DNA from 4 places in the Macrococcoides bohemicum genome. Region 2 is predicted to be linked to each of the others. Evidence: riboswitches for the same ligand, from Rfam matches in the RefSeq annotation. Region 2 holds a riboswitch; each other region holds the start of a gene.

Region 1 (5,778 bases), 1.1 Mb from region 2:
CGATTGTATTTATTGAGCACATTTATATTATGATTCTTGAAATGTTCTTCAGTAATTCGAAACGCGCTGCAGAAACATTTGATATTGATTATAATTTCTTACAAGATGACCGCGTAAAAACTTTATTTAAGAACCAGGGCCTTTATAATGGTTTTCTTGCAGCTGGTTTAGGATATGGTTTATTTATAAGCCAGAACCAACTTGAAATTACCACAATGTTTATAATATTTGTGATTATTGCAGCTATATACGGTGCAATGACAAGTAGTAAAGGCATATTAATCAAGCAGGGCTTACCTGCAATTTTAGCTTTGATCGCAATAATAATCTTTCATTAAAAAAGAGATTAAGACAAATGTCTTAATCTCTTTTTTTACTATTTTGCTGGAATTACAGCACCATCATATTTTTTATTGATGAAATCCTGGATTTCTTTTGATTGTAATACTTTAACTAATGCTTTGATCTTAGCATCATCTTTATGTCCTTCTTGCACTGCAATTAAGTTTGCGTATGGAGAATCTTTATCTTCAATTGCAATTGAATCTTTAACTGGATTTAATTTATTTGCTAAAGCGAAGTTAGAGTTGATGATTGTTGCATCGCCTTCACCATTGTTATACGTTTTTGGTACAAATTCACCAGCTTGTTTGTTGTTGAATTGAATATCTTTTTTATTTTCAACGATGTCTTTAAATGTTGCTTTTACAGGATCTACTCCGTCTTTAAGTTTAATTAAACCTGCTTTGGTAAAGAATGATAAGAAACGTCCTTCTTCAGCCGGGTTATTAGAAACATAGACTGTTGCACCTTTTTTTAATTCATCTAAACTTTTCACTTTTTTTGAATATACAGCCATAGGTTCAATATGAACATTTCCTGCTGATTCAATTTTGTATCCTTTAGCTTTTTTCTCTGTTTCTAAATACGGTGTATGCTGGAAGTAGTTCGCATCGATGTCACCTTCTGATAACATACGGTTTGGTGTTGTATAGTCATTGATGATTTTAATCTTTAAATCATAACCTTCTTTTTTAAGTGCTGCTTTTGCTTCTTCTAAAATTTCTGCATGTGGTGCGGGTGAAGCCCCTACTGTGATCGTTTTGTCATCTGACTTTGAAGTTTTGTTGTCGTCAGATTTATCATTACCACAAGCTGCAAGAATTAATATTAATGATGCAGTAAGAAATACGTAAAATAATTTTTTCATTTTTAACGCTCCTCTTTTTTGTATTATTTTTATAAAAATCCATTATGGATAATTAACGTTTATCAACTTTCTTCGTAATAATGTCACCGACGAATTGAATGAGGAATACAATAATTAAAATAATTACTGTAGAAACAAAAATTACGTCATTTTGTCCTCTTGTGAATCCAACTAAGTAAGCTAAGTTACCTAAACCACCGGCACCAATAACGCCAGCGATTGCTGTAGAACCAACGAGTGCAATCGTTGTGACTGTAATACCAGATACAATCGCTGGTAAACTTTCAGGAATTAATACTTTTTTAATTAATGTCCATGTATTTGCGCCCATTGATTCCACAGCTTCAATTACACCTTTATCAATCTCTTTCAATCCAATTTCAACAAGTCGCGCGTAGAAAGGTGCCGCACCGATAATTAAAGCTGGTAGCGCTCCTTTTACACCACTGATTGTCTGCATGATTAAATTTGTAAAGGGGAATAGCAATAAAATCAAGATAATAAATGGGATTGCTCGGAATAAATTGACGATAAAAGCAGTAACACTATAAAATACACGAGCTGCTTTTGACTTACTTCGAGATGTTAAAAATAAAATAATGCCGATAATTAATCCAAATATAAATGTGAATATTGCAGAAATAAAAGTCATTGATAGTGTTTCAACAGTAGCAGTCCATACATCTGCCCATACCACATTTTTCATACCTAACATATCTGTCAATGTTTTAATAAAATTATCCATGTCTTTCTACCTCCATCTCAACACCATGGCTTTTTAATTCTTCAGCGATAGGTTGAAGTGATCCGTTAACTTCTTTAACATGAACAATTAAATTACCGAAAGATCCTGCTTGTGTATGTTTAACATTCCCTGCTAAGATATTCATCTCGATGCCGTACTTCTTAATTACTTTACTTACGATAGGCTGGCCAGTTGAAGATCCAACAAATTTTAATTTCAGGATACTGCCATGTGGATATGCTTGTTTAATCTCTTCGATTGAAGTCTCAGTTTCATTATCCTGGACATCATCACGTACAAAACGTTTTGAGATATTTGTTTTTGGATTATTAAATACTTCCATCACTGATCCTTCTTCAACCACTTTCCCTAACTCCATTACAGCTACTTTATGACAGATCTTGCGAATTACTTCCATCTCATGAGTGATTAAAATTATCGTTAAGTTCAACGTTTTATTGATATCAACTAATAGTTCTAGTATTTCATCTGTCGTCTGTGGATCTAAAGCACTCGTTGCTTCGTCACAGAGTAAAACATCAGGATCATTACTTAATGCACGGGCGATACCTACACGTTGTTTTTGTCCACCTGACAATTCTGAAGGATAAGCATTTTCTCTTCCTTCTAATCCAACAAGTTTAATCAAAGATTTCACTTTTGGACTGATGTCACTCTTTTTAACGCCAGCTATTTCAAGAGGTAATGCAATGTTATCATATACCGTTCTACTCCAAAGTAGGTTAAAATGCTGGAATATCATTGATATTTTTTGACGTTCTTTATTCAGTTGCTGCTTTGACAACTTATTGATGGTACTGCCATTTACAATCACGTCACCACTCGTAGGTAATTCTAATCCGTTAAACATTCGAATTAATGTACTTTTCCCAGCACCACTGAAGCCAATAATACCGTAGATCTCACCGCTTTGAATTTCAAGATTTACGTTATCGACAGCTTGTATATTTCCTTTTTTGGTTGTAAATGTCTTTACAACATTATTTAATGTAATCAAATTTGGCCTCCTAACAAAAAAACGTCTCTCCTATGTGGACATAAGAAAGACGATAATTATCTATTTTCGACTCTCTCATCTTCTAAAGTTAATATAACTTTATGTGAATTGGCACCATGTCATTATTGACGGTTGCCGGGTTTCATAGGGCACATCCCTCCACCACTCTAGATAAGAGTTTATTTAGTTGTTTTATGAATATGTTCTTTATCTTAAGTCAATTTGAAGTATTCGTCAACATTAAATTTAAATTTTCATATAAAGTTGTTACGGACTCAAATTGATAAGATATATTTTCTACCATGCCGTTACGTATAAACAACAATACCGGCACACTTTTAATTTCGTAATACTGACTTAAATTTTCATAGTAATTTAAATCAATTTTTGTAACTGGTATGTTTAGAGATGCAGCAGTAATATCTAACATCTTTTCTGCAAGCTTACATGTCCCACAAAACGGAGTATATCCAAATAGAATAAATGGTTGATCTGAAATTTCAAATTGCAAAAGCTGATTTAAGTTCATATTGCGCGGTCTTACCTTTCCAGACAAATTGTTGTTTTACATCAAACTGATGTTTTATCATCGTTCTTGCTAAATAATCTAGTGGACAATTACCCACCTCACCGTATTTCGGATCAATATGAATATGATTACTTTCACTCAAATGGCGTTTAAACCAAGATCTAATTTTGCGTCCAGCTTTATCGCTATCGGTCATAATATAAACTTTATGATGATACAAATCTTCAATCATATCATCCAGTTTTCCGATACCCATCGTGCCATTGGTGCATATAATATGTACAGGTTCCGTTAATACTTCTTGTAATCTTAGTTTATCACGCTTTCCTTCTACAACGATAACTTTAGTAATTACAGACATGTCCATCACCTTTTTATCATATTGTATTCAGTTTTAGCAATTTGATAATAAAAAAATTCCTTGATAAATTATTATCAAGGAGATTATACCATTTATGCGTTAATCATTTCATCATATTGTGCTTGATCCATTAATTCTTCAAGACCAGCATCGTCAGCTTCTACTTTAATCATCCATGCTTGATCCATTGCTGATTCGTTTACTAATTCAGGAGAATCTTCTAATTCAGAGTTAACTTCAATAACTTTGCCTGAGATAGGAGCATATAATTCAGATACAGTTTTTACTGACTCAACGCTACCAAAAGGAGCATCAACTTCGATTTCATCTCCAACTTCTGGTAATTCAACGAATACGATATCCCCTAATTCAGATTGTGCGAAATCTGTAATACCGATTGTCTTAACATTATCTTCTGATTTTACCCATTCATGATCTTTTGAAAATTTTAAGTTTGACATTATAAACCCTCCGTTTAATTAAAGTACTATCACTATAATAATGACACATTGTAAGCGTTTATTCAATTATTTTTATAACCAAGTATCGCTATATTCTTTTTCTTTAAAGCCTAAAGTAATTTTATTGCCATTAACAGCTAACGGTCTTTTAACTAACATACCATCTAAAGCAAGTAATTCAAACTTTTCATCATCTGACTTTTCGCTTAATGTTTCTTTAAGGTTTAATGCTTTAAATTTAGCACCCTGTTTATTGAACAGCGCATCAATATCGACATTTGTCTGCTCTACAATCGCTCTAAATTCAGCAGCAGTGGGAGTAAGTTCAACGATATGGATAGGTTCAAAACTAACGCCATGTGTTTCTAAATATTTTGCTGCCTTTCTACATGTACTACAATTTGGTAACTGATAAAATTTTATCATCATAGGCCTCCTTCTTAATTTAACCTAATATTAACAATTATTCTTAAAGGTTACAACTGCAATCCTTATCGTTTAATAATTTATTAAAAAGGTATATAATTATCATATAAATAAATTATATAAAACAATGTGAGGGAATAATTATGAGAACAATAAGTCAATATGAAGAATTTAAAGAAATTATAAATCAAGATGAGAAAGTAATCGTGAAATTCTTTGCAGATTGGTGTCCCGATTGTACACGTATGGATTTCTGGATTGATCCTATTGTAGATGAATACAATGACTATACATGGTATAAAATCAACCGTGACCAAGTACCTGAAGCTGCTGATGAGAATGAAGTGATGGGTATCCCAAGTATCCTTATCTTTGAAAAAGGTGAAAAATTAGCACATCTTCATTCTGCTAACGCAAAAACGCCTGAATCAGTTAAAGCATTTTTAGCTGAAAACTTAAAATAAAACTTTAAATTTAAAAAACCATCCATTGATAAAATGGATGGTTTTTTTAGTATGTAGAAATTAAGTTAGTATTCTTTCTTGTCTTATATTCTGCTTCCGTTTGTGCTGTTAAATAAACCGCTCCATAAATCATTTCATCGGCCTCACAACCTAGATGTTTTGATAACTCTGGGTGTAGTAAAGGAGGTTGTGTTTTAATACAGCTGCCTATCTTTTCTTCATATAAAGCTAATGAAAGTGTCTGCATAAAACCGCCAATCGCAAGAACATCTTCTAAATTTTCTTTTTGACGTCGATCACGTGGACCAACAATTAACAATATACCAGCAAGTATTTTTGTTTTATCTACATGCTGAATTTTTTTCTCAGCATTATTCTTAAATGCAACGTCAGCAAACGTCTGTGCATAGTTTTCTAATCTTTCCTTTTTAACCCACACAATGCGCCATGGTTCACGCATACCGTGATTAGGTGCAAATGTCGCTAATTCAATCGCACGTTCTACAGCACTATCTTCAACAATCGTATCAACATACTGTTTAATACTTCTTCTATTTTTTATAG
Region 2 (5,778 bases):
AGATTTTAAAAATAATGCAATCGTCATATTAGATGGACATTCTCACTCTGTCATTGAAAATGGTGAATTAAAAAATACGGTAATTCTTGCTCAAACGGGTACTGCTCTAGCAAACATCGGGAAAGTTACATTTGATTTACAGGATAAGGTTGCACGTAATATGAAAGCTGCAATGATTAAAGAAGCAGATTCGAAAGAAGTTACACAAGATGCTAAAGTTAAATCTATTGTTGATACTGCAAAAGATAACTTTGGTAAGGCAACTTCTGAAGTCGTCTTCTACAATCCAGCACAACTTCAAGGTGAACGTAACCACGTACGTACACGTGAGACAAACTTAGGTAACGCGATTGCTGATGCAATGGAAGCATATTCTGTTAACGGATTTGATGCAGCTGGTGACTTTGCTGTAACTAATGGTGGTGGTATCCGTGCGTCTATCGAAGGTAATAAAGATGTAACAATCGGAGATATCATTAAAGTATTACCTTTCGGAAACACAATCACACAAATCAATGTGAAAGGTTCTGACGTTAAAGCAATGTTTGAACACGCTTTAAGTGCGCCTGTTGTTGAAAAAGACGGAAAAACAGGATTAGATGCAAATGGTGCTTTCTTACACATCTCTAAATCAATTAAAGTTCATTATGATATGACTAAACCTGCTGGTGAACGTGTTTATGCAATTGAAGTATTCAACAAAAAGACAAACAAATTTGAACCATTGAACAATACTAAAACATATAAAGTTGTAACAAATGATTTCTTAGCAGTTGGTGGCGATGGCTATACAATGCTTGGCGGACCTCGTGAAGAAGGACCATCATTAGACGCAGTTGTACGTCAATACTTTAAAGCTGCTAATATGACAGCTTATACAAATGAAGCATTACAACGTATCTTAGCAGGTAACGCGAGTGCGTATAAACCAGTTGTATCTGAAGAAACTACAACTGAAGCACCGACTACTGAAGAAGTTACAACAGAAGAAGCAACGACTGAAAGACTGACAACTGAAACTATCAAACCTCAAATTGATGTACCAACAGAAGAAGATGGTAGTGAAGGTTTCATCATCAAGACAGAGGATTCTACTGAAGAACCTATCGTATTAGAATCATCGAATGCTGCTAAAGATGATAAAGTCATTCCGTTTGAAAGTGTTGCTAAGACAAATGAAACAAATTTAGATACGACAATTCAAGCTGATCAAGTTGCAGATGATACAAACAAACCTGCAATTACTGAAGCGGTTGAGCACTTACCGATTACTGGTGAAGCCGCTGGTAGTGGTGCTGCTGCAATCGGATTATTAGGACTAGGATTATATTTAGTGAAACGTAAATCTGCATAACAAATAAGAGGGTGAGACATAAGTCTTAGCCCTCTTCTGTTTAACAGCTTAAACGGCAGAACACTTCTGTCCCAGCCTGTTTATCTTTGCTACGGATTTAAATGCTCAATTTGGTCCATAATATTTTCAAGTTCTTCAACTTTATACTGGAATCTACCATGGAAGACAAATTTTTCGAAGAATGTTTGTAATTCTTCTTCTCCTACAATCACCTTCACGCCATTATCTCTTGAATAGTTAGTGATGTGTTCACTACCTACCCCTTCTGCATTATAGTACGCAATCGGTGTTACCGGATATGGTAACTCAAATACTTTTTCTAAACGTTCAGCTTTTAATTTCAATGCTTCAATCGAGTGGTTATATGTTCTGAATTCAGCATTACCGTCTTTATTCTTATCCAGAACAATTGTCTGTTCAAGCTTCGGATCAAGATCTAATATGTTGAAGACACCTTCAAGCATCGGTTCGCCAGCAAACTGCATCTCACTTACACCGTGATAAATATGACCTGTCCAGTAATTAGAATCTATCAGGTAGATACCTGTTCTCGTCAATACGACATGATCAAGTTTGTCAGTGCTTTTCACGCGTTTACCTGGAATATAGATATTAGCAAGTACGTGCATATCTTCAGGACGAATACGTTCTTCACGAATGAACTGTTCTTTTAACTGAATTAAAGTAAGGTCCGTTAAATATTCACCTTTGTCTTTTGAGAACATCTTTAAAGATTCAATATGTGATGATTTCTCATCGATTGTTTTTTGTAATATTTCTTTTTGTTCAGCTAATTCTTTTTTATATTGAAGACGAGACTTCTCACTTTCATCGTGATACTCATCTGATCTTACTTTCTGCGCCTTACGAAATTCTTCTTCTTTACGCGCAATTGATTTTTTCTTACTCGATAATGCGAGTAACCATAAGACGAAGAACAATAAAGCCAAAACACCTAAACCAATTAACACATAAAATAAAGTACTTCCTACTTCTACTGACATATCATTCACCTTTCTAACCGTATTTCCTTTATTATAATGAAATTTCAGAAGAACTTCATCGAAAATATGAAAGTAATTTGTGAAAGTTTACTCTAATTAAAAATATTAATAAGAAATTAATATTCTGAACAAAGGTTAACAAAGTTTAATAAAATATAAATTCTAAATTAATAATGATATGAAATAATTTAAGTGTCCTAAAAATATTTTTGGACAAAAATTAAATTTTCTCGGAGGATGATACCATGGCAATGTATAAACGTTTATTATTAGCAGGTACTTTCGCATCAGCATTATTATTAGGTGCTTGTGGAGATGATGAGAAAAAAGCGGACGACGCAAAAACTGAAGATGCAGCAACAACTGAAGAAGAGACTACTGAAGACGATGCTGCTACAGAAGAAGAAACTGAAGAAGAATAATACAATTTATCAATTGACTATCTCATATGAGGTAGTCTTTTTTCATATTAAAAGGCCTAAGTAATAAATACTTAGGCCCAAAAAATTACTTTAAATTTGCTTTTAAATCTTCAATTTTATCTGTAGCTTCCCATGGTAAATCAATATCTGTACGACCGAAGTGCCCGTAAGCAGCTGTTTGTTTGTAAATTGGGCGACGAAGATCTAACATCTGAATGATACCTGCTGGACGTAAATCGAATGTTTTACGAACTGCATCAACAAGTTGTTGTTCAGTGTATTCAGAAGTACCATAAGTTTCAACTGAAATAGATACTGGTTGTGCTACACCGATAGCATAAGCTAATTGTACTTCACATTTGTCAGCTAGACCTGCTGCAACGATGTTCTTCGCAACATAACGTGCTGCATAAGCACCACTACGGTCAACTTTAGTAGCATCTTTACCTGAGAACGCGCCACCACCGTGACGTGCATATCCTCCGTAAGTATCTACGATAATCTTACGGCCAGTAAGACCAGCATCCCCTTGAGGTCCACCGATTACGAAACGACCAGTTGGATTGATGAAATATTTTGTTTCTTCGTCGATTAATTCAGCTGGAACAACTGGTTTAATAACGTGTTCTTTAATGTCAGCCTGAATTTGTTCTAATTCAATCTTCTCATGGTGTTGAGACGAAATAACGATAGTGTCGATTCGTTTCGGTTTACCCGCTTCATCATACTCTACTGTAACTTGTGTCTTACCATCTGGACGTAAGTAATCTAAAGTACCATCTTTACGCACTGCAGTCAGACGACGCGCTAATTCATGTGATAATGAAATTGGTAAAGGCATTAAGCTTTCAGTTTCATTACATGCAAATCCAAACATTAAACCTTGGTCACCAGCACCGATTGATTCGATATCTGAGTCAGATAAGTTACCACGGTCTTCTAATGCACGGTCTACCCCTTGAGCAATATCAGGAGACTGCTCATCGATTGCAGTAAGTACTGCCATCGTCTGGAAGTCATAGCCGAATTTAGCACGTGTATATCCGATTTCTTTTACAGTATCACGTACTACTTTAGGAATATCAACATATGTTGATGTAGTAATTTCACCTGCGATTAAAGCCATACCTGTTGTTACTGATGTTTCACACGCTACACGTGCTTTTGGATCTCCTGTAAGAATTGCATCTAGGATTGCATCTGAAATTTGGTCAGCAATTTTATCTGGATGTCCTTCTGTTACTGATTCTGACGTAAATAATTTACGATCTGCCATTTATAAACACTCCTATTAATTTAAATTTCACGGTTCAAGCTATAAACAAAAAATAGCCCTCTCTCCTATTAAGAGAGAAGGCTAATTGTACACAATTAGTCCATTCTACTCTTATCGTTCAGACAGCTGTCTGCAAACGGTTTGGCACCTTACTTAACAACGAAGTTAAGGGTTGCTGGGCTTCAAAGGGTCCATGTCCCTCCACCACTCTGGATAAGAGAATCCGCAGTTAGATAATACTAAACTTTTTGTACACTGTCAATATATCTAACTGATTCACAAATTTTCTGAATAATATTTTATCTATAAAATTTTATTTATATTTAATGTAACACTTAAGACCTTATGTTATACTATTTCATGAAACTGCTTACATCAGCAGAAAATATAAACTTGGGGGACCTTTTAATGAGCGAACAAATCTTTGGTAAATTAGATAACTTATTAAAGAGTGATAGCGTATTAAATCAATTATCAAGAACACAGTTAATCAACGAAATTTTAGCAAATCGTGAAGGTGTATTAACAGAGTCAGGTGCTGTTAGAACTGAAACAGGTAAATATACAGGTCGTTCACCAAAAGATAAATTTATCGTTGAAGAAGAAGAAACGAAAGACCAAATCGACTGGGGTACAATCAACCAACCTATCTCTGAAGACATCTTCTTAAAATTATTAGACCGCGTTTTAGACTATTTAGGAACAAAAGATAAAGTTTATGAATTCAATGGTTATGCAGGTGCAGACCCTGCTACTCAATTAAATTTACGCGTAATCAATGAGTTAGCATGGCATAACTTATTTGCACGTACAATGTTTATCCGACCTGAAACATTCAATGAAGGTATCTTAATCGATCCAGACTTCACTATCATTTCTGCGCCACACTTTAAAGCAGATCCAAAAATCGATGGTACAAATTCTGAAACATTTATCATTACAAGTTTCAAACATAAAATTATCTTAATCGGTGGTACTGAATATGCCGGAGAAATGAAAAAAGGTATCTTCGGTGTAATGAACTACTTATTACCAACACAAGGTGTAATGAGCATGCACTGTTCAGCAAACGTTGGTGAAAATAAAGACGTTGCGTTATTCTTCGGTTTATCAGGAACTGGTAAAACAACATTATCAGCCGACCCTCACCGCAAATTAATCGGTGATGATGAACATGGCTGGAACGATAATGGTGTATTCAATATCGAAGGTGGATGTTACGCGAAGACAATCGACCTTTCTCGTGAGAAAGAACCACAAATCTATGATGCGATCCGTTACGGTGCGATTTTAGAAAACGTTAAAGTTGATGAAAAAGGTTTCCCAGACTATGAAGACAAATCATTAACTGAAAATACACGTGCAGCATACCCAATTGAAAATATCGATAACATCGTATTACCTTCAATTGCTGGTCATGCTAAAACAATTATCTTCTTAACTGCAGATGCATTCGGTGTATTACCTCCAATCTCTAAATTAACGAAAGAACAAGCAATGTACCACTTCTTAAGTGGATTTACATCTAAATTAGCGGGTACTGAGCGCGGGGTAACTAGCCCACAACCAGTATTCTCAACATGTTTCGGTTCTCCTTTCTTACCATTACACGCAACAGTATATGCGAATATGTTAGGTGCATTAATTGACAAGCATGGTTCAGATGTATACTTAGTAAACACTGGATGGACTGGTGGAGAATATGGTGTAGGTAGCCGTATG
Region 3 (5,778 bases), 290 kb from region 2:
CGGGCGGTACATTAATAAAAATCGCCATTTTAGAAAATGGCAAATTCACATTCAGAAAACAACTGAGCACCGAACTCGAAGAGGTAGCTGAATGGTTAAAGACTTTACCAGACGCACAAGTAGCTTTAACGGGTGGTAAGGCAACTTATCTTCAAAGTTTAATCCCGCAAAATGCATTTCAATCAATTGAGTTCGATGCAACATTCCGTGGCATACAGTCATTTCTTACAGCAATGAATCTTGATATTTCAAAGTTTGTATTTAGTAACGTCGGAACGGGTACTTCGATTCACTTTGTAGATGGTGATACACAAATTCGTGCGGGTGGAACAGGTGCAGGTGGTGGTATGATGATGGGATTATCCTACTTACTGACTGGAAAAGTAAATTTCGATGATATTGTGACAACCGCAAAAGAAGGAAACCGTGACATCATCGACCTTAAAGTAAAACATATCTATAAAGGAGATAAAACACCGATACCAGGTGAATTAACTGCAGCCAATTTCGGTAATGTCCTTCATAACAAAGATACTAAAAACTTTACCGATGCCGATAAAATTGCTTCTGTATTCGGTGTCGTCGGTGAAACAGTAACAACAGTATCCATTCATGCTGCACGTGAATTCGGTGCCGAATATGTTGTCTACATCGGTTCAAGTTTCTTAAATAATACGTTATTACGCGATATTGTTATGAACTACACAATTCTCCGTAACTTTAAGCCTTACTTCATCGAAAACGGTGAATATTCAGGTGCGGTTGGTACATTGAGATTAATGGATGAAAATTAAGTCACCTCAACACAAGACAATCGAGAGCATCCACGACAAAACAATTACTTTAACGCGTGATGATTACGGAATGCACTATTCAAACTGTACTATCCTCTTTGATAGTGACTTGCGCGAAATCGATGATATTATTTTTATAAAATGTACATTCACAAGTGACATATACAATATACATCTCACTGATGTAACAATAGACAGCTGTATGATGCAGAACATGACATTTGAAGATGTAAGCTTTCGTCGTGTATATATAAAAGATACGCTAATGACCGGATTTACATTAAATAATGTACATCTTAAAGACGTACATTTCTATCAAACAAAGATGAATCTATTTAATATTGCTGATAGCATATTTGATCATGTTCACTTTGACACTATTGATGGTCATGACGGTTATTTGTATCATATCGAAACCAAAAAATGGGCGATTACCCAATCACAACTTAACGGTCTAAGTATTGTTGAGACATCTCTTAATACAATTGACTTATCAGAAAGTGATATTGACGGTATATCAGTACAAGCCAACGATTTGAAAGGCTGTTCCGTAAACAGCATTCAAAGTACAGCGCTTATTCAACTCTTTGGCATAAAAGTAAAATAGAACGCTGCGTTACTCGTGTAAGTAACGCAGCGTTCTGCTTTGCAGACGACCTTATTTCTTCCCGATTAATTTTACTAAACTAAACAAAAACGGAATTAAAGTCGCACTAATAATTGTCGTTGCTACCGCAATGCCTGTTGCATTATTTTTCTTACTCAAATGAATCACTCCTTAAGTCGAGCTTCAAATGCTTTTACGCGTGATTCTACTACCGCTTCATCTCCGTGCCAGATACAGATAAATCGTGATGGGAATCCGTCTTTCTCTTTATAATCTCCATTATAATAGGCAAGCGGGAATAAGTATCCTGCTTTCACTTCATTCAATATGACATCAAAGAATTTCGCATTATCTCCAGCACTATAATACGCAAGAAACTTCTTATAGTCTCCAGATAACACGCTATCTAATAATAACAGCGAGCTTGAACCGTTCTGTCTGAAGTTAAGGTCGATTGCGTAAATCGCACCTTCGCTATCCACAAGTAAATCAAAGCCAGCAATTCCAACATATCCTGCTTCTACACCATTTTGCATGATTTCCATTCCGGCATCGATGACATTCTGCGGAATATCATGATTTATAATATTCCCACGATATTTACCATACTTTTCAGTAATCTGCTGACTTGAACCAATAAACTTAATACCAAGTTCTTCGCTATATGCATATTGTATACAATAATTATGCACTGGCTCAATAAACTGTTCGATAATCATCTGCTCTGTACCTTCTGCTTCTCGGACACGTTTAATACTACGTTCAACATCTTCCTGCGTATAGCACAGCATTACGCCATATCCACCGGCAGTCGGATGTTCGTCTCCTGGTTTAATCACGAAAGGCAGTGACCACTTGCGAACAGTATTTTCAAACTCTTCAATCGCTACAACGTCACGTTTCGGTAAGAATTTCCCCTTTGTCCATTTATCCAGTATTGATTTATTGTTAAGCGCTAAAAATTTATCACGCGGTACGACATATTTATCGCCTGGTACTAATTCTTCTTCATGGGCATATTGAAAGAATATCTTTTCTCCATCTGCAACTGCCTCGCGTAACACCTGTTCATATGATTCACGTGTATTATACACTCTGAAACTATTTGGCATATCAAATCCAACTGCATTAAACAACGCTTCAGTTTTATCTGTCACAGTCGCTTGGTGTACAACGACCGGCATCTCGGCGATTAATAGTTCACGTGCGCTCAGTAAATTTGACTGATGTTCTTCCGGCTGCAGCCATGGATTAAAAGTATAGGATGGGCGTGATGAATACATCACTTTCTCCCCATATAAATCTTTCATAACTAATGGTAAGTTGATTGGTTTAGTCCCCATAAATGTTCTCCTTTAATGTTTCATGTAAATGTTTAATGCGTTGTAGTTCTTCAGGTTTCTCGATTAACTCGATAGCCATCGTTGCCATTATTTTAGCGCCTTGTAATAAGGCATGGTCTCCGTGTGCGCTTTTCGCTGCTTCACGAAACTCTACTGTGTGGCCTACGAGCGACGATGACCCCATCTTTATATGCGGGTGAATCGTAGGAATGATATGACTTACATTCCCCGTATCCGTTGAACCGAAACCAAAATCATCATGCAAAATTGGTTCATTATGCATAATAGCATGTTTCTCAAATAAATCATCTAAAAATGTATTTCTGATGAATTCATTGACACCATTTTGAATGTGGTTGAGTTGATATTCTGCACCTGCTGTAATTGACGCACCTTGTGCTACACGATCAACTTTACCGGTTAATACATCTAAATCTTTTCTGCTGATTGCTCGTGTATAAAATCTCGCTTTCGTATAATCCGGAATAATATTTGCTGACTTACCACCATCTAAAATAACACCATGCACTTTATCCGTCTTTTTAATATGTTGACGCAGTTGACCGATACCATTAAAGAAACTGATCATCGCATCGAGCGCGTTAATACCATTATGTGCATTCTCAGAAGCATGCGCAGTCTTGCCAAAAAACTCCACTTCAAATACGTCTACTGCCAATGTTGGCACGGTTCTAAACGATTCATGACCAGGATGAATCATCAATGCTACATCACTATCATTAAATAACCCAGCTTTAACGTATGATGCTTTCGCACTCCCGTTTACACCACCTTCTTCAGCTGGTGTGCCGAACACTTGAATGACACCGCCTAAATCATCAATCACTTCTTTTAGAGCAATCGCTGATAATACGCTAGATGTGCCGATAATGTTATGACCACATGCATGTCCTAAACCTGGCAATGCATCGTATTCTGCTAAATAAGCAATAGTAGGTCCTGCTTTCTCACTTTCATACGATGCGATAAATCCAGTTTCATGTCCTGCAATATCACGCTCTATACTAAATCCTGCATCTTTTAATGTCTTGCTCAGCAAATTAGACGCAAAGTATTCTTCGTTGCCTAGTTCAGGTCGTGCATGAATTTCATGACTGATGCGTATGAATTTATCTCTATTTTCATCTATATATTGTAATACTTTGTTATTCATATTATTCTCTCCTCCGTACTTATAAAAAAAAGACATTCCCAGATAGGAATGTCTACACGTTCTTATCTGCCAGCTTACGCTGTAGGAATTAGCACCTTACATTACTGCAGGTTGCTGGATGTCATCGGGCCCTTCCCTCAATCCGTCTTGATAAGTTATTGAATTTATAGATAACTATATAGTTATCTATAAATTCTGTCAAATATCAAAATTAGTATGTTGGTAAAGTAATTAAGAATTTCGTGCCAGCAACTGAACTGACAACGTCTATCGTGCCGTCATGCAGTTCCACGATTTCTTTTGCCACAGATAATCCCAAACCACTGCCATTATGGTGTTCATTTGTTCTATTACCACGATAGAACTGTTCAAAGATATGTGTCAGATCTTCCTGTGGTATACCTTGCCCATTATCCGCAATTTCTATAATCGCGTTATTTCCATTCGTATACGTACTGATCCATACTTCAACATTGACATTATGTGTAAAACTATTCGTCACAATATTCGTCAGCACGCGATCCATCCTTGACGTATCAATATGAATCGTCGCATCTTCTTTATGTATGTAGCTTAAACCTTTATTGCCATATTGAGAGACAAATGCATCGATATATGTTCGCAAACATGTTTCTTCTGTATGGAATTGAATCCCATCACTTTTCAGTTGATAGACCATATTTAAATCTTTAAGCAGCTGATCAATATATAATGCTTTATCTTCAATAATGCCGATAAACTTCTTCTGTTCGTCCGGTTCAAGCAGCATACCACTGTTAAGTATTTTGGCATATCCATAGATTGAGCTAAGCGGTGTTTTTAAATCATGTGTAATACCCCGTACCCATTTTTCCCGCTGAATATTCATATTACTTTGGTAATTTTTATCATCTGCAAGCTTTCCTGTAAGTTTCGCTATCGCACCATCAATCGGACTATACATACGATATTTACGACGTAATCGACCATTTTTATAGATTCTTTCATCATTAAGCACTGAATAGTCACCTTTTGCAAGTCGCTCTACCCATGTTGAAAAGTGTTTTAACGGTTGCGCTAGTCGATTACCTAAAAAGATTGAGAACAGTAATATAGCAGCCAATACAACGAGATTTATCCATGCATACCAAATTAAAAAATTTTTTATGTCATTCATAAAATCTTTATCATACATATAGCTGTCCTCTGCAAAGATTGCTTTCGTATCAGCCGGATGTTGATTTTTCTGAACCACATAGTAATTTTTATTATCTTTAAAATATGAAACAAAGAAATATTTCTGGTAATTGTCATTATTCTTATGCTTAAATAGCGTACTATTCACGACATCTTCATCAAACTGTCCAGAAATTTTAGTTAAGCCTTTTTTATCTGCAACGAATAACGCAAGATCGTGTTGCTCTAAATAACGCTGTGCTTCTTTCGAATCAGTTTCAAGCTTACGTCTCGCTTCATTTAATACTTTATTCTCCAAATAGATAACCTGCTGTCCTTTAGGCAGCTCCCATGTCGTAAATGCTTCAGCACGATATGTATTTAACGGCTGTAATTTGAAATCTTTATCAGACGAATATATGACCTTACCACCCTTGTCTCTTACTACAAGTATGCCGTTGTGCTGTTTAATATAATTAACCATCTCTTTAACCGGTTTAACTTTGTCCCCGTCAAACTTAATATATTCACTAATAGCATATGAATCCACACTTTGCATATCTTCCTCAAAGAAACTTTGTTCACTCGTAACCAGAAAATAGAGAAAGAAGGCACAAATAATTAAGGTCACTGAAAAATAAAAGATAAGAAAATAACGGATAAAGCGAATCATAAATTTTTTGCTGATGCTCATTTATCCTCACC
Region 4 (5,778 bases), 750 kb from region 2:
CAAGAAAGTGTCCTAAAAATCCTGTAATAGCTGCAGCAACTAGTAATACATATATTAAAATATCGTTAAAGTGACCGAAAAACTTAATGATTTTAGGTTTGTCTCGCTTTGCTGGGAGTGCATTAAGACCATAAGTTAACCGGTTTGCTTCAACTTGTTCATGGGACAAACCGCTTTTTATAGAGGTGTGAAATGCAAGAATCGTGTCATCGATTGTGAGTTGATACCATTTTTCATTTTTCATAATGAACATTCCTTTGCGTATAGTATTACTCTTATCGTAACGCAAATAATTAAGTAATTCTAACGAAAGGAATGTATTTAATAGGAATTAACACAATGATTAAATCTTTGTGAATTTTTAATATTATTACTTGCTTTTATCAGTATTAACCATAGTTACAAAGGCATTGAAAAATGAATCAGCAAAAGGCTTCCAACGTCGCATTACCAAATTACTAGAATTATCATGAGCGTAGTAATTTTCAGGTAATGAAATTGTTAGCCCTTTTTTGCAATCACGAATATATTCCGTATGAAGCGTATTAGGTGCATACTCTAAATGACCATTTATATAAATGTCTTTATTATCTTTTGAAATTAATAAATCTGCACCAAATTCAGGATGAGTGCTGACTATGGTTAAGTCAGTCTTATCTTTAATATCCTGTATCCCAAAATTAGTATAACGAGATTGGGGTATATAATAGCTTTGATAATTTTTTGTTAAAGGATGATCTGCCAGAACATCATAAGAATAAACGCCAAACAATTTATTATTACCTTTAAAAGTGAATTTCTCAATATTGTAATAGTGATGTAGTGCAAATTGTGCTGCCCAGCAAATAAATAAACGCGTTTGTTGTTGTGCTTTAGACCAATCTATGATGCTTTTAAGTTCATCATTATAATATACAGATGCAAAAGGGAGATGCTCTACAGGTGCTCCTGTCACGATTAACGCATCATAATCGTGTTGTTTAGCTTGGTCGAAATTTATATAATGTTGCTTAGCATAATTTCTCTTTTCGGTATTAGTTCGATGTGTCTTTAAATATAAAAAATCAATCATAGCTGTATTAAAATGATGTTTAAACTGCAGTTCCGTCTCGAATTTATTTGGCATTAAATTAATGATAAGGATACGAGGAATATTCAATTAAATCACACTTAATCCTTGTTCCAGGTCTGCGATGATATCATCAATATGTTCAATGCCAATAGAAATTCGAATCGTTTCTGGACTTACACCTGCTGCGAGCTGTTCAGCTTCTGTAAGTTGTGCATGTGTAGTAGAAGCGGGATGAATGATAAGTGATTTTGCATCTCCAACATTTGCAAGTAAAGAGAAGAGCTTAAGTGATTCGATAAACTTCTTGCCGGCTTCACGTCCACCCTTAACTCCAAACGTAAAGATAGAACCTGCACCTTTAGGTAAATATTTTTCTTGTAATGTTTTGTATGGACTCTCTGGTGTATCTGCATATTTAATCCACGCGACTTTATCGTGATTTGAAAGAAACGCGATTACCTTTTTTGTATTTTCCACGTGACGCTCTACACGAAGAGAAAGTGTTTCTAATCCTTGAGTTAATAGAAATGAATTGAACGGTGAAATTGCTGCACCAGTATCTCTGAGTAGTGTTGTACGTATCTTAAAAGCATAGGCTGCTTCACCAAAAGCTTCGGTAAAAACGAGATTATGATAGCTAGGATCAGGTTCTGATAAGTTTTTAAACTTACCGTTATTCCAGTCAAAATTGCCACTGTCAATAATGACCCCACCAATTGAAGTACCATGTCCTCCTATAAATTTAGTTGCGGAATGTACGACAATATCTGCGCCAAACTCAATTGGACGACACAGATAAGGAGAAGCAAAAGTATTATCGACGATTAAAGGAATACCATGATTATGTGCAATGTTTGCAAGTGCTTCAATATCTTCAACATTTCCTTCGGGATTACCGATAGTTTCTACAAAAATAGCTTTCGTATTTTCTTTTAATGCTTCTTTTACATGTTCTAAATTTGTCGTATCCACGAGTGTTGCTTCAATACCGAATTTCTTGAATGTGTGTTCAAATAAAGTGTGTGTTCCGCCATATAAGCTTGTAGTTGCTACAATGTGGTCACCGCTGTTCGCAATAGTTTGTATTGCATAAGTAATGGCAGCCATTCCTGAAGCGACTGCGACACCAGCCACGCCGCCTTCAAGTTCAGCAACACGTGTCTCAAAAGCAGCTGTTGTAGGATTTGTAAGTCTTGAATATATATTACCTAATTCTTTTAAACCGAAGAGATTTGCAGCATGTTCCGTATCGTTGAATGTAAATGATGTTGTTTGATAAATAGGGAGTGCACGTGCGTTCGTTTCCTTGTCGATGACTTGTCCTGCGTGAACTTGCAAAGTTTCAAATCTGTACTGTTTTGTCATTATAAATTCCTCCTGGCATTAAATTGTATTCCACACTAAATTTAATAAGAGGAGCAAAAAATGAGCCTACCTCAAAGAAGTAGACTCATAAGCTCATCTTTCAGGTTATACCTGCTGGAATTAGCACCTAATTGAATAGGTTGCTGGGTTTCATGGGGCCAGTCCCTCCACCACTCTGGATAAGTTATATTTAGTTGTAAGAATTAAACATTATTCTAAAACGATTGTTCTGAATTGTCAAACATTTATTTTAAAATCATTTGTTAGTTATGCTTTAATTTATTGATATATTCCTCTAGTTTCTCTTGATTTTCTTGTGAAATTTCAGGAAACTCAGGCTTTAATCGTTCTATCGTATCTATCATAACTTCTGTAACGATACGTCTTGTATGCCATTCATCATCTGCAGGTAAAACAAACCACGGGCTATGTTCAGTAGATGTTGCTTCTAACATTTCAGAGAATATTTTTTGGTAGTCATCCCAATACTCACGCTCTTTTACGTCATTGAATGAAAATTCCCAGTTCTTATCTTTATTAGTCATTCGCTCAAGTAAACGATCACGTTGCTCATCTTTTGACATGTTGAAGAAGAATTTAATCACTTCAAATCCATTTTCAGTTAAATAACGTTCATAATCATTGATTTGACGATATCGTGTTTTCCAAATTGATTCATCTACTTCATTATTTGGTGTTTCGTGTGTCGCAACAGAATCATGTATTCTTGGCGCAAGTACATCTTCATAGTATGAGCGATTAAAAATTCCAATTTGCCCACGCTCAGGTAAACCTTCATGATAACGCCATAAATAGTCATGTTTAAGTTCTGTGTCATTCGGCTTACCGAAAGAAGTAGTCTTTAATCCCTGTGCACTTAGATTAGAGAAGATATAACTGATAACTTCATCTTTTCCGGCAGCATCTAGCGCCTGCAATACAACGATGATACCATTCTTTTCAGCAGCATGTAATTTTAGATGGAGTTTTTCAAGTTTTTCTGTTAAAACAGGTACGATATCCGCTTTTATCTTATCATTATTTTGTTTTTCATTTTCTGTTGATTTATAATTATTAAAATCAAATTTAGTATTAGGTATTACTTTATATTGGTTAATGTCCATAGAAACCCTCCATATACTTTTTGAATGTATTCCCTAGCAACTATAGAAGTAAACAGTATTTATATCTATTTGTTATAATTTAATAATAATCCTTATGAAATAAGATGACTTTAGAGAGGAATTTATGAAACTTATTCAATCTACCCATTACCACGAAGATTTACTTGAACAATTTGAGTTAACTGAAGAACAACTAAAGTTTGTGAAAAGTCCTGAAATAAATATCAATGTAGCAAAAGAAGATACTAATCGCACACCAATTTTTGGACTAAATGAAGAGGGAATACCTGTTGTATTTTTGTGTTACATGAACATAGCGAATTTGAAAGCAAATTTGAAGTAGATAACAGTATATATTTAAGATCTTTTTCGACTGACAACAGACATTTAAGACAAGGTTATGCAAAACAAGCATTATTTGCTTTACCGGAATTTATTATGAGTAATTTTCCGCATATTAAATATATAACGTTACTTGTGGATGTCCCTAATATCGTTGCACATGACATGTATTTAAAACTTGGATTTGTACAAGGTAATCAGGTAGAGGGGGAAGATACCCAGCTTACTGCAAGGTGAAAAAATGCGTGAAGTGTAAACTTCACGCAAATAAAAAGTTATTTAGTTTCTGATGACATCGTCTCTTCTACCGTTTAAGTATGCATAAACTAATCCGATAAATAAACCACCACCGATGTAGTTACCGATATATGCATAAAATAAGTTTTTCAGAACGTCAATCCAAGATAATGCATCGATATTGTAGAACATCATTCCGGCAAACAATCCTGCATTGTAAACAACGTGTTCGTAAGCCATAAATACAAAGATAACTACTCCGATACCGATGAAGAATACTTTAGCTAATACTTCCTTACATTGTAAAGAAATATAAATACCGATATTGATAAAGAAGTTAGCGAATATCCCTTTAATTAAAATTGCATGCCAACTTGATTCAATTGTTTTTGCATCTACTGTTTTAGTTAATGCTGCTACCATTTCAGGTGTCATAACTTTAGTGCCTGTCATCATTCCAAATAAGATAAATCCACCAATAATATTTCCCAGGAAACATAACGTAAATATTTTTATGATTTTACCCATTGTGATTGTTTTGAAATAATAACCCGCTGTAAAGAACATAAAGTTACTTGTTAATAATTCAGAATTAGTAAGTACGATCATTACGAGTGCGATACTGAATGCAATTGCACCTACTAAATTGATAAGCCCTGCATTTTCAGTTGCAGCAAATTGTGTCTTTGCTGCAAGTTGAAGCACTGCCATAATAGCTAGTAAAAAACCTGACATAATCGCTTTTAACATATAGCGCCCAGGTGTCTTATCTGCCATTACCTCTTTCATTGCTACTTGGTTTAATACATTTTCAATGTTGCCTTTCGAAGCATAAGTATCTTCGATAGTTTTAGCTGGAATTTCAATAGCCATTGTAGAGCCTCCTGTTGAACAAGATTTTATGAATAAACATGAATGTTATAAATACAATATTATTATATCTGTTACTGAGTAACGTGTATATAGTCAATTTGTGAAAAGGTGAACATTATACTAAATCAAGCATCATTATATAGTCGGTCTGTGCTTCGTCGCCCATTTGAAAGACATGAGAATCGATATGTTTAAAGCCAATTTTTTTATAAAAATCTAATGCATTATGGTTATATTCCCAAACACCAAGCCATATTTTTTTGATGTTCTGATCTTGTGCACGTGATACTGCCTTTTCATATAAATGTTTACCAATACCTTGTTTTTGAAAAGTTTTGTCGACATAAATTCGCTCAATTTCGAGTGAACTATCCGTTATATTTTCTGTTTGAGCTTCATTGGTATTAATTTTTAAGTAACCAGCAACTTGATCCTCAATTAAAGCAAAATAAAATTCTGAATGTGGATCATTAAGCTGCGTCATCATCTTTTCTTTAGTGAAAGATGTCTTTAAGTAATGATCGATAACTTCATCCTTATTATCCGGTCTGAAAGTATCATCGAATGTTTTTTTGCTTATATTGATTAGAGTATTGAGATCGTTTTCTGTAACTTTGCGTATTACAATTTTATTCATAAAGCGAGCTCCTTTAGTCAATTTGTTAATCACATTATGAGCTTAAATGAATGTTTATGCAATCAATATTTGAATAGTAATATATTGATGAAATAAAATTTCGTGTTGACAAAATTTAGTTTCGCGAG

Evidence for each region. A riboswitch is a leader RNA that binds a small molecule or an ion and turns the genes downstream of it on or off. The one in region 2 is predicted to bind S-adenosylmethionine.
Region 1: another riboswitch for S-adenosylmethionine. It lies ahead of HT586_RS03985 (methionine ABC transporter ATP-binding protein); the one in region 2 lies ahead of metK (methionine adenosyltransferase).
Region 3: another riboswitch for S-adenosylmethionine. It lies ahead of HT586_RS11085 (M20 family metallopeptidase); the one in region 2 lies ahead of metK (methionine adenosyltransferase).
Region 4: another riboswitch for S-adenosylmethionine. It lies ahead of HT586_RS01060 (O-acetylhomoserine aminocarboxypropyltransferase/cysteine synthase family protein); the one in region 2 lies ahead of metK (methionine adenosyltransferase).

Annotation. Positions count from the first base shown of each region.
Region 1 covers NZ_CP054482.1:758,635-764,412, reverse strand. The annotation lists gene HT586_RS04000 (DUF1304 domain-containing protein) at 1-338, shown strand, start outside; gene HT586_RS03995 (MetQ/NlpA family ABC transporter substrate-binding protein) at 377-1,210, opposite strand; gene HT586_RS03990 (methionine ABC transporter permease) at 1,263-1,955, opposite strand; gene HT586_RS03985 (methionine ABC transporter ATP-binding protein) at 1,948-2,973, opposite strand; SAM riboswitch class I at 3,046-3,151, opposite strand; gene HT586_RS03980 (thioredoxin family protein) at 3,191-3,502, opposite strand; gene HT586_RS03975 (toprim domain-containing protein) at 3,474-3,863, opposite strand; gene gcvH (glycine cleavage system protein GcvH) at 3,956-4,324, opposite strand; gene HT586_RS03965 (Spx/MgsR family RNA polymerase-binding regulatory protein) at 4,397-4,750, opposite strand; gene HT586_RS03960 (thioredoxin family protein) at 4,894-5,214, shown strand; gene HT586_RS03955 (nitroreductase family protein) at 5,261-5,778, opposite strand, start outside.
Region 2 covers NZ_CP054482.1:1,813,163-1,818,940, forward strand. The annotation lists gene HT586_RS09385 (5'-nucleotidase C-terminal domain-containing protein) at 1-1,354, shown strand, start outside; gene HT586_RS09390 (nuclease-related domain-containing protein) at 1,444-2,358, opposite strand; gene HT586_RS09395 (hypothetical protein) at 2,604-2,780, shown strand; gene metK (methionine adenosyltransferase) at 2,866-4,056, opposite strand; SAM riboswitch class I at 4,165-4,276, opposite strand; gene pckA (phosphoenolpyruvate carboxykinase (ATP)) at 4,465-5,778, shown strand, end outside.
Region 3 covers NZ_CP054482.1:2,103,678-2,109,455, forward strand. The annotation lists gene coaW (type II pantothenate kinase) at 1-794, shown strand, start outside; gene HT586_RS11075 (pentapeptide repeat-containing protein) at 784-1,401, shown strand; gene ldmS (L-aspartate--L-methionine ligase LdmS) at 1,566-2,744, opposite strand; gene HT586_RS11085 (M20 family metallopeptidase) at 2,734-3,918, opposite strand; SAM riboswitch class I at 3,978-4,075, opposite strand; gene HT586_RS11090 (sensor histidine kinase) at 4,130-5,632, opposite strand; gene HT586_RS11095 (response regulator transcription factor) at 5,764-5,778, opposite strand, start outside.
Region 4 covers NZ_CP054482.1:201,829-207,606, forward strand. The annotation lists gene HT586_RS01050 (HAD-IC family P-type ATPase) at 1-244, opposite strand, end outside; gene HT586_RS01055 (homoserine O-acetyltransferase/O-succinyltransferase family protein) at 371-1,159, opposite strand; gene HT586_RS01060 (O-acetylhomoserine aminocarboxypropyltransferase/cysteine synthase family protein) at 1,160-2,437, opposite strand; SAM riboswitch class I at 2,528-2,623, opposite strand; gene HT586_RS01065 (PPK2 family polyphosphate kinase) at 2,701-3,561, opposite strand; gene HT586_RS01070 (hypothetical protein) at 3,686-3,904, shown strand; gene HT586_RS01075 (GNAT family N-acetyltransferase) at 3,862-4,140, shown strand; gene HT586_RS01080 (formate/nitrite transporter family protein) at 4,183-5,013, opposite strand; gene HT586_RS01085 (GNAT family N-acetyltransferase) at 5,129-5,650, opposite strand.